Regions from separate parts of the Rhizobium sp. PRIMUS64 genome, predicted to be linked through region 1. Evidence: predicted binding sites of a transcription regulator. Region 1 holds the regulator's gene; the other holds the start of a gene.
What was found. Region 1 encodes LexA, which represses DNA repair genes until DNA is damaged. Its sites were predicted from a motif close to TGTTCNNNNTGTGTTCNG; they were not measured.
Positions count from the first base shown of each region.

Region 2: MOV76_RS35125 (PA0069 family radical SAM protein) is a predicted target of LexA. The motif match lies at 2,668-2,685, and genes of this name have one in related genera.

Region 1 covers NZ_JALBGX010000170.1:6,049-9,941, forward strand. Annotated here, with positions in the region: gene MOV76_RS35040 (VOC family protein) at 1-612, opposite strand, end outside; gene lexA (transcriptional repressor LexA) at 811-1,530, shown strand; gene MOV76_RS35050 (ComEC/Rec2 family competence protein) at 1,511-3,893, opposite strand, start outside.
Region 2 covers NZ_JALBGX010000171.1:8,034-11,926, forward strand. Annotated here, with positions in the region: gene MOV76_RS35115 (F0F1 ATP synthase subunit B) at 1-383, shown strand, start outside; gene MOV76_RS35120 (ribonuclease HII) at 476-1,165, opposite strand; gene MOV76_RS35125 (PA0069 family radical SAM protein) at 1,442-2,599, opposite strand; gene MOV76_RS35130 (glycosyltransferase family 2 protein) at 2,739-3,257, shown strand; gene MOV76_RS35135 (hypothetical protein) at 3,439-3,753, shown strand; gene moaB (molybdenum cofactor biosynthesis protein B) at 3,788-3,893, opposite strand, start outside.

The sequences.
Region 1 (3,893 bases):
CGCCACGGCAAGGCCGACGAAGGCTCCGAAAGCGGCGGCATCAGGCGCGCAGAGCGCGATCTCGGCAATGCCGGTGACGCCATTGGCATGCGTCTCCAGCGCGCCGCGGTCGGCCGGCAGCGGATTGACGCGTTCGACGCTGAAAAGGAAGAGATCGGGCGCTCGCAGGTCGCCGGCAAAAGCCAGCTTGAAGCCGGCGATGCTCTCAGAACCGTCCGGCATCGTCATCGGCCGGGTGAACTGCAGCATCTCGCCGGCGCTCGATCCGTTGCCGACGAAGTTCTGATGATCGATGCCGGCATCCTTACTGCCGAAAGCAAGCCCCGAAAGCCCCTCCTCGCCGCAGCGGAAGCGGAAGGCCCGGTTGCGGGCGGTGAAAACATTGCCTTGCCGCGCTGAGGCCTCGCTCTCCTCGACACTCGCAATCCCGAGCGGCTCCAGATAGGTCTTGTCGGCAAAAAAGACGCAGGCGTTTTCCGTTCCGAAGGGATGGCGTGCATCGGCGGCAACGGTGAAGCCGAGCTTGCCAAGCCTCTCGCGCGCCAGATCGATATTGACGACGGGCAGCACCACATGATCCAGCGGGTGCGGCTTGGCGGAACGCTCGTTCATGATATCCCTCCTGGAAACGGCAAGAGATGTGCGATGGCGCGCCCCTCAATGCAAGAGATGTGTCCCAATCCGGCGAATGAAAATAAAAATCTCAACGAGTTGGCGCCAAGTTTTACGGAAATTTAGCTACTTGCGGAACACATATGGAACATATAGTGTCTGTTCTGGATTTGTTTCAATCACGAGGTCACAACGTCGATGCTCACGCGCAAACAACAGGAGCTTCTCCTTTTCATTCATGAGCGCATGAAGGAATCCGGCGTTCCGCCATCTTTCGACGAAATGAAGGATGCCCTGGACCTCGCTTCCAAGTCCGGGATTCACCGGCTGATTACGGCGCTCGAGGAACGTGGCTTCATTCGCCGCCTACCGAACCGCGCCCGTGCGCTCGAGGTTATCAAGCTTCCGGAGGCCTACAGCCCCAGCATTCAGCCCCGGCGGGGCTTTTCGCCCAGCGTCATCGAGGGCAGCCTTGGCAAGCCGCAGCCGGTCGCCACTCCTGCTCCCGCAAAACCCGTCGCCGACAACGGCAACTCGGTCTCCGTGCCGGTCATGGGCCGTATCGCCGCCGGTGTTCCGATCTCGGCGATCCAGAACAACACCCACGACATCGTCGTTCCGGCCGACATGCTCGGTTCCGGTGAACATTATGCGCTCGAGGTCAAGGGCGATTCGATGATCGACGCCGGCATCTTCGACGGCGACACCGTGATTATTCGCAACGGCAGCACCGCAAGTCCTGGTGACATCGTCGTTGCTCTCGTCGACGACGAAGAAGCGACACTCAAACGCTTCCGCCGCAAAGGCGCCTCGATCGCGCTGGAGGCGGCCAACCCGGCTTACGAGACCCGGATTTTCGGGCCGGACCGCGTCAAGGTTCAGGGCAAGCTCGTCGGCCTCATTCGCCGCTATCACTGACATCAGGCATTCTAGATTCGGCAAAACTGTTGCTGCGCCAGTCATAGGCGCGATGCCGCATCCATGGCCGCGACAATGCATCGAATGCGGTTGCGACCTCCAGGCCGGCGTCGGCGAAGCGCAACTCGACGGAACCGGTCCTGCGCAGCGTTTCGCCGGTGAAGAGCGTCGCCCCTGAGCGGCAGCTGTTGAAGCGCAGGCGGACCGACGTCACGACGATATCGGCCGCGTCGCATGCTGGACCGAGATAGGCGGCATTGTCGATGACAGCAACCACGTGACCATTGCCAAGCCTTGATGTGCACCAGGCCTTCTTGACGCAGGAAAAGCGGTTTGCTTCACCGGCCGCTGCAGCCGCCCGCATCGCCGACCTTGCTTCGTTCTGCTGATCGCGGGAAAGCCTGACGCGGCGGTCTTCTCCCTCCGGCGGAAGAACAGGACCATCCAGCATCTTCGGCGGGTGATGCGTCGGCAGGACCAGCGCTCTCTGCCACTGGTCGAAGATGAAATCCGGCGGTCTTCCACGGTTGGAAGCCATGGCCCCCGCCTCGACGATTGCGACGAGACCACCATCCTCCGAAATCGCCAGATCCGGCGGCCGGGGAACCGGCAGAAGCAAGAGGACGAGCGTCGACACCGCGATGATCGATGTGCCGATATGGCGCAGCCGGGTGCGGAGCAGCGTCAGCAGCAGAAAGCCTGCGACGGCTATCGCGAAATACGAAGCGGGCAAGCGGCCGATGCCGATGTCGCCACCCCAGCCGGACACCGTCTTTGCGATCGCGATCACCAGATCGAGGCCGAATCCGACGACCTTCCAAGGCAAAACGTCCAGACCGAAAGGCATGAGCAGCATCGCCAGCAACCCGGCCGGCATGATGATGAAGGAGATGATCGGCATCGTCGCGAGGTTTGCCGGCAGGCCATAGGCAGTCAGGCGATGAAAATGCTCGATCGAAAACAGCGCGGTGGAAAAGCCGCCGATCAGCGAGGTCAGGAAGACGCCGCCGAAGAAACCCGCAACCGTAACGACGGGCCGAAAAACCGGCAGCTTCAGGAAAGCGTTTTCGCGGACGCGCCGGTCCTTCCACAGCTGGTAGCCAGATACCAACGCCAATGTCGCGGCAAAGGACATCTGGAAACTCGGACCCAAGACCTCGGACGGTGAAATGGCGAGAATGACGAGCGTCGAGAGAGCGACATTGCGCAGGCTGATCGACGGCCGGTCGAAGAAGACGGCAATCAACATGATCGCCATCATGATGAAGGCGCGTTCGGCCGAGACGGCAAAGCCGGAGATCAGGAAATAGGCCGTGACGGCGATGAGCGCGCCGGCAGCAGCGATCTTCTTGGTCGGATAGGCTTGGGCGACACCGGGAAAGAGGCTGAGCAGCATGCGGAAACCGACGAAGAAGATGCCGGCTGACAGCGCCATGTTGAGGCCGGAGATAGCGATGATATGAGCCAGACCGGACTGGCGCAGCGCCTCCGTCGTCTCATTCGAGATGGCGCGCCGCTCGTCCGTCACCAGAGCAGCGGCAAAAGCGCCGGTGTCGCCGGGCAGGATCGACCTTATGCGGTCGCCGATACCGCTGCGCAGCCGATAGAGACCTTCGAGCAGCGCTTCCGTCGTCGATCTGGCCGCTTGCGGACCTGCCTGCAAATCGACCTTTGTCGGCGCACCGTAGAAGAAGCCGTTGGCGCCGATGCCATCGAAATAGGCACCGAAGGAGAAGTCGTTGAGCTCCGGAAGCGCTGGACCTGCTGGCGGCGTCAGCCGTGCCCTGCCGGTTATGATATCACCGATCTCGAAAGGCGCGTCCGCGCCGCGGGCGATCGCGGTTATGCGCCCCGGCGGCCGCTTCACCTCCGGCGCCTCAGTGCCGGTGACGGCAAGAATATAGCGCCACCGCCCGCGACCATCGCCTTCGCGCCGCTCGACACGGCCGGTCACCGTCGTCGTCACTGATGAATCGAGGATCACGGTCGAAGCCCGTCGGCTCTCGAGCTGCGCCGAGACCACGCCGCAGGCGACAAGTGCAAGCGCCAGCAGCGTTGCCCGCAATGCCGCCCGGCTGCGGCTGGCGATGAGAACCGCGACGGTCAGCACCAACAGGCAGAGCAGCGATGCAACGAGCGGGAAGTCCGATGCCGCTAGAAACCAGAAGGCTGAGCCGGCGCCGAGGAAGACCGGTGAGAACAGCAGCAGGCGGCCATGGTCCGCCTCTTCGCCCAGCATGCGCATGCCACCACGCAGCGATTGCGAGGCTGCTGCCGGCAGCCGGTGGCGCCACGGTGTCGCCGACTGCGTCCTTGCAGGCCGCGTCACCACGACAGGCGGAGAAAAACCGGCGGAGTCGGCA
Region 2 (3,893 bases), on a different contig from region 1:
ACCGCGCCGACCAGATCCGCAACGAATTGGCCGAAGCCAAGCGTCTGCGCGAAGAGGCCCAGCACCTGCTCGCCGAATACCAGCGCAAGCGCAAGGAAGCGGAAGCCGAGGCGGCCCATATCGTTGCCGCCGCCGAGCGCGAAGCCCAAATGCTGACTGCTGAAGCGAAGAAGAAGACGGAAGAATTCGTCACCAATCGCACGGCGCTCTCCGAGCAGAAGATCAAGCAGGCCGAGGCCGAAGCGATGAAGGCGGTACGTTCCGCTGCTGTCGATCTGGCGATCGCCGCCGCAGAAACCGTGCTTGCCAAGCAGGCCGATGCCAAGGTTCAGTCCGAGCTCTTCGGCAATGCCGTCGGCCAGGTCAAGACGCGGCTCAACTGAGCGCTTCGAAAAAGATTGAGAGGAAAGGCCGGGAATGTCCCGGCCTTTTCGTTTGAGCGGTTTTTTCTTCTGCTTGGCTTTTTTTGAATGGCCTATTCGGAAAGCAGCTCGTCCGTCTCAGGACCGTCCTCGACCTTTCGCAACGGCCTGAAGCTCATCCGGTGCAGGGAACAGGGGCCGTGCCTCTCGATGCCGGCGCGGTGCTGCGCCGTGCCATAGCCAACATGCGCGGCAAAACCGTAATCCGGAAATACATTATGCGCTCGTGCCATCATCCGGTCGCGCGTCACCTTGGCGACGATCGAGGCGGCGGCGATCGAGACCGAGCGGGCATCACCCTTGACCACGGCCTGCCCGGGGCAATCAAGGCCGGGCGGCACATCGAGCCCGTCGGTCAGCACGTAGCTTGCCGGAATGGCGAGGCTGCAGATGGCTCGGCGCATGGCGTCGAGGCTTGCCTTGCGGATATCCGTCTCGTCGATGCGCGTCGAGCTGGAGGAGGCGATCGAGACGGTCGCCGTCGACAGGATCTGTACGAACAGTTCCTCGCGCCGTTGCGCCGAAAGCTGCTTGGAATCGTTCAGACCCTCAGGGATGCGCCGCGGATCAAGGATGACCGCAGCAGCAACGACCGGTCCCGCCAGCGGCCCGCGGCCTGCCTCGTCGGCACCGGCAACCGGCCAGTGGCCGGCCTTGCGGGCTTTGAGTTCCAGCCGGAAATCCGGCGCGAGCGGAACCGTGTCGAAAAGCAGGGGAGAATCGGGTGACGTGCGAGGTTTCATGCGGCTGAACCTCGCACGCCAACCCGATTGCCCGCAAGTCCCCGGATCAGGGCGGCGGCCGGGGACGCTCCGGCGGATGGTGGCGGTCAGGGCCATCCGCGGGAATTGCGCTCGGGCTCGAAAACAGGCGGTTTTTTCGAGAGCCGATGCGCAAGCTCGAAGCAATTCCAGGAAGGTGCGGCGCGGTTTCCCGTCCGGAATTGCGTAAAAGGTTAGAGGCAATTCCAGGAAAAGTGCGGCGCGGTTTTCGGTCCGGAATTGCGTAAAAACAAAAGGTTAGAGCAACGACAACTGCACGCCGCTGCCATCGGGCGGCACGAACAGATCGTCGCGCAGCGGCACGCTGCGGCGTGTCAGGCCGAAACGTCGGGCTGCCATTTCAAAACGCCGGGCGATCTGCCAGGCATAGGGGCCGGCGCCCTTCATGCGCTTGCCGAATTCGGCGTCATAATCCTTGCCGCCGCGCATCGAGCGCACCAGCGACATCACATGCCGGTAACGATCGGGGTAATGCTGCAGCAGCCAGTCGCGAAACAGCGGGCTGACCTCGAGCGGCAGCCTGAGGATGACATAGCTCGCCTCGGCGGCGCCGGCAGCCTTGGCCGATTCGAGGATGCGCTCAAGTTCGTGGTCGTTCAGCGCCGGGATGAGCGGGGCGGCCATGACAGCCGTCTGCACGCCTGCTTCGGCAAGGGTGCGGATCGTCTCCAGCCGCCGCGGCGGCGTGGCGGCACGCGGCTCCATCGTCCGGGCAAGCTTGCGATCCAGCGTGGTCACCGAGATGCCGACGCGCACCAGGTTCTTAGCTGCCATCTCCTGCAGAATGTCGAGATCACGCAGGATCATCGCCGACTTGGTGACGATCGATACCGGATGGTTCGCCTTGTTCAACACCTCGAGAATACCGCGCATGATGCGCCATTCCTTCTCGATCGGCTGATAGGGATCGGTATTGGTGCCGATCGCGATCACTCGCACTTTGTAGCCGGGCTTGGCGAGTTCCCGCTCCAGGAGTTTTGCCGCATCGGGCTTGGCAAAGAGCTTCGTCTCGAAATCGAGCCCTGCAGAAAGCCCCATATAGGCGTGTGTCGGCCGGGCGAAACAATAGATGCATCCGTGCTCGCAGCCGCGATAGGGATTGATCGAGCGGTCGAAGGGAATGTCCGGCGATTCGTTGCGGGTGATTGCCGTGCGCGGCTTCTCGACCTGCACTTCTGTCTTGAAGGGCGGCAGCTCTTCCCACGTCTGCCAGCCATCGTCGACGGTCTCCCGCTGCAGCGCCTCGAACCGACCTGTCGGGTTCAGCCCCGCCCCACGTCCACGCCGCCGATCGACCTCGACTCTCAGACCGGAGGAAACGATCATCGCATCGGCAATATCTGCCGTATTGGCAGGCGCGAATGCGGCCTGCCCTGCCAGGGACTGCTCTCTCATCGGATTCTCCCGTGGCGGAAAGCCATCGCCTCCGCCCGTTCTGCTGATTAAATTCCTATCTGCAAAACGAGAACAATGCAAGAACAAAATGAGGAAAACGGTGCTGGCAAAAATTTGTGCGGCGCATTATAAATGGTCAATGTTGACGGTTGTTCTCGAATGTCAGGATCAGGAATCTGAGCTGGCGCAGACCTTATCGGTATTGGTGGCAGGCGCGGTGGAGGGGCTGGTGAGCGATGTGGTCGTGCTCGATCACGGCTCGCGCGACGGCACCTCGCGGGTGGCCGACGCCGCCGGCTGCCGCTTCCATTCGCAGTGGGATATCAAGGACATCGTCCGCTCCGCCCGCGGCGAATGGCTGCTCTTCGTCGAGCCGGGCGCGAGACCTCAGGCCGGCTGGATCGATGAGATCGCCGAATATGTCGCATTGAACAAGCTGCCGGCGCGCTTCACCGCCTCGCGTGGTTACAGGCGCCCGTTCTTCCAGCGTGTCGGCCGTGCCGTGCCGCCGCTGGAACTCGGCTTTCTCCTGCCGAAGAAGCAGGCGCTCGCCATCGCCAAAAGCGGGATGCGGCTTACCGAATTCGTCAAGGGCCAGAAGCCGCGCAAACTCGCGAGCGAACTGATTCCGTCCTGGGTTGCCCGCGCTGCACGGTAGGTGCCGCAAACCTCTCCATGAGCAAAAGATGGCGCCCAATAGGATTTCGCGCTATAATTCGAACATGGCGCCGTCGAAGCGCCTCGCTTCGCAACGGAATGGCCATGGAATGCCGGTGAACGGCAGAACAGGTCAGCGAAAATCTCCTCTTCTGCCGGTTTCCGGCGAAAGGAGGTGCGTCATGGTACGCAGTATGATCTACGGCCTCATAGCCGTCATATTGCCGACATTGGTGATCGCGCATCCGCATTCGGCAGCATCGCAGATGATGCGCAGTTGCGCAGGCCGACCCGAAATCGTCAATTTCCTGGACAAAAACTTCGCCGAAAAGCTCACGGCAGTCGGACTGATCAACGAGAACGCCATTCTGGAGGTCTATGCCGCCGAAAGCGGCACCTGGACCCTCATCGTCACGGATGTTCACGGCATAAGCTGCGTTCTGCTGTCGGGTGATAGCTGGGACACCATGCCCGTCTTGCCGGGCCTGGCCACATAGTGAATGCCCCTGGTTCGCCAGGGGCAACCATGCCCTACTTCGTCGCGCCGCGTTTCAGGTGTTCGTCCAGACGCGGCATGATCTCGACGAAATTGCACGGCGCGCTGCGGTAGTCGAGCTGTCCTTTCAGAATGCCGTCC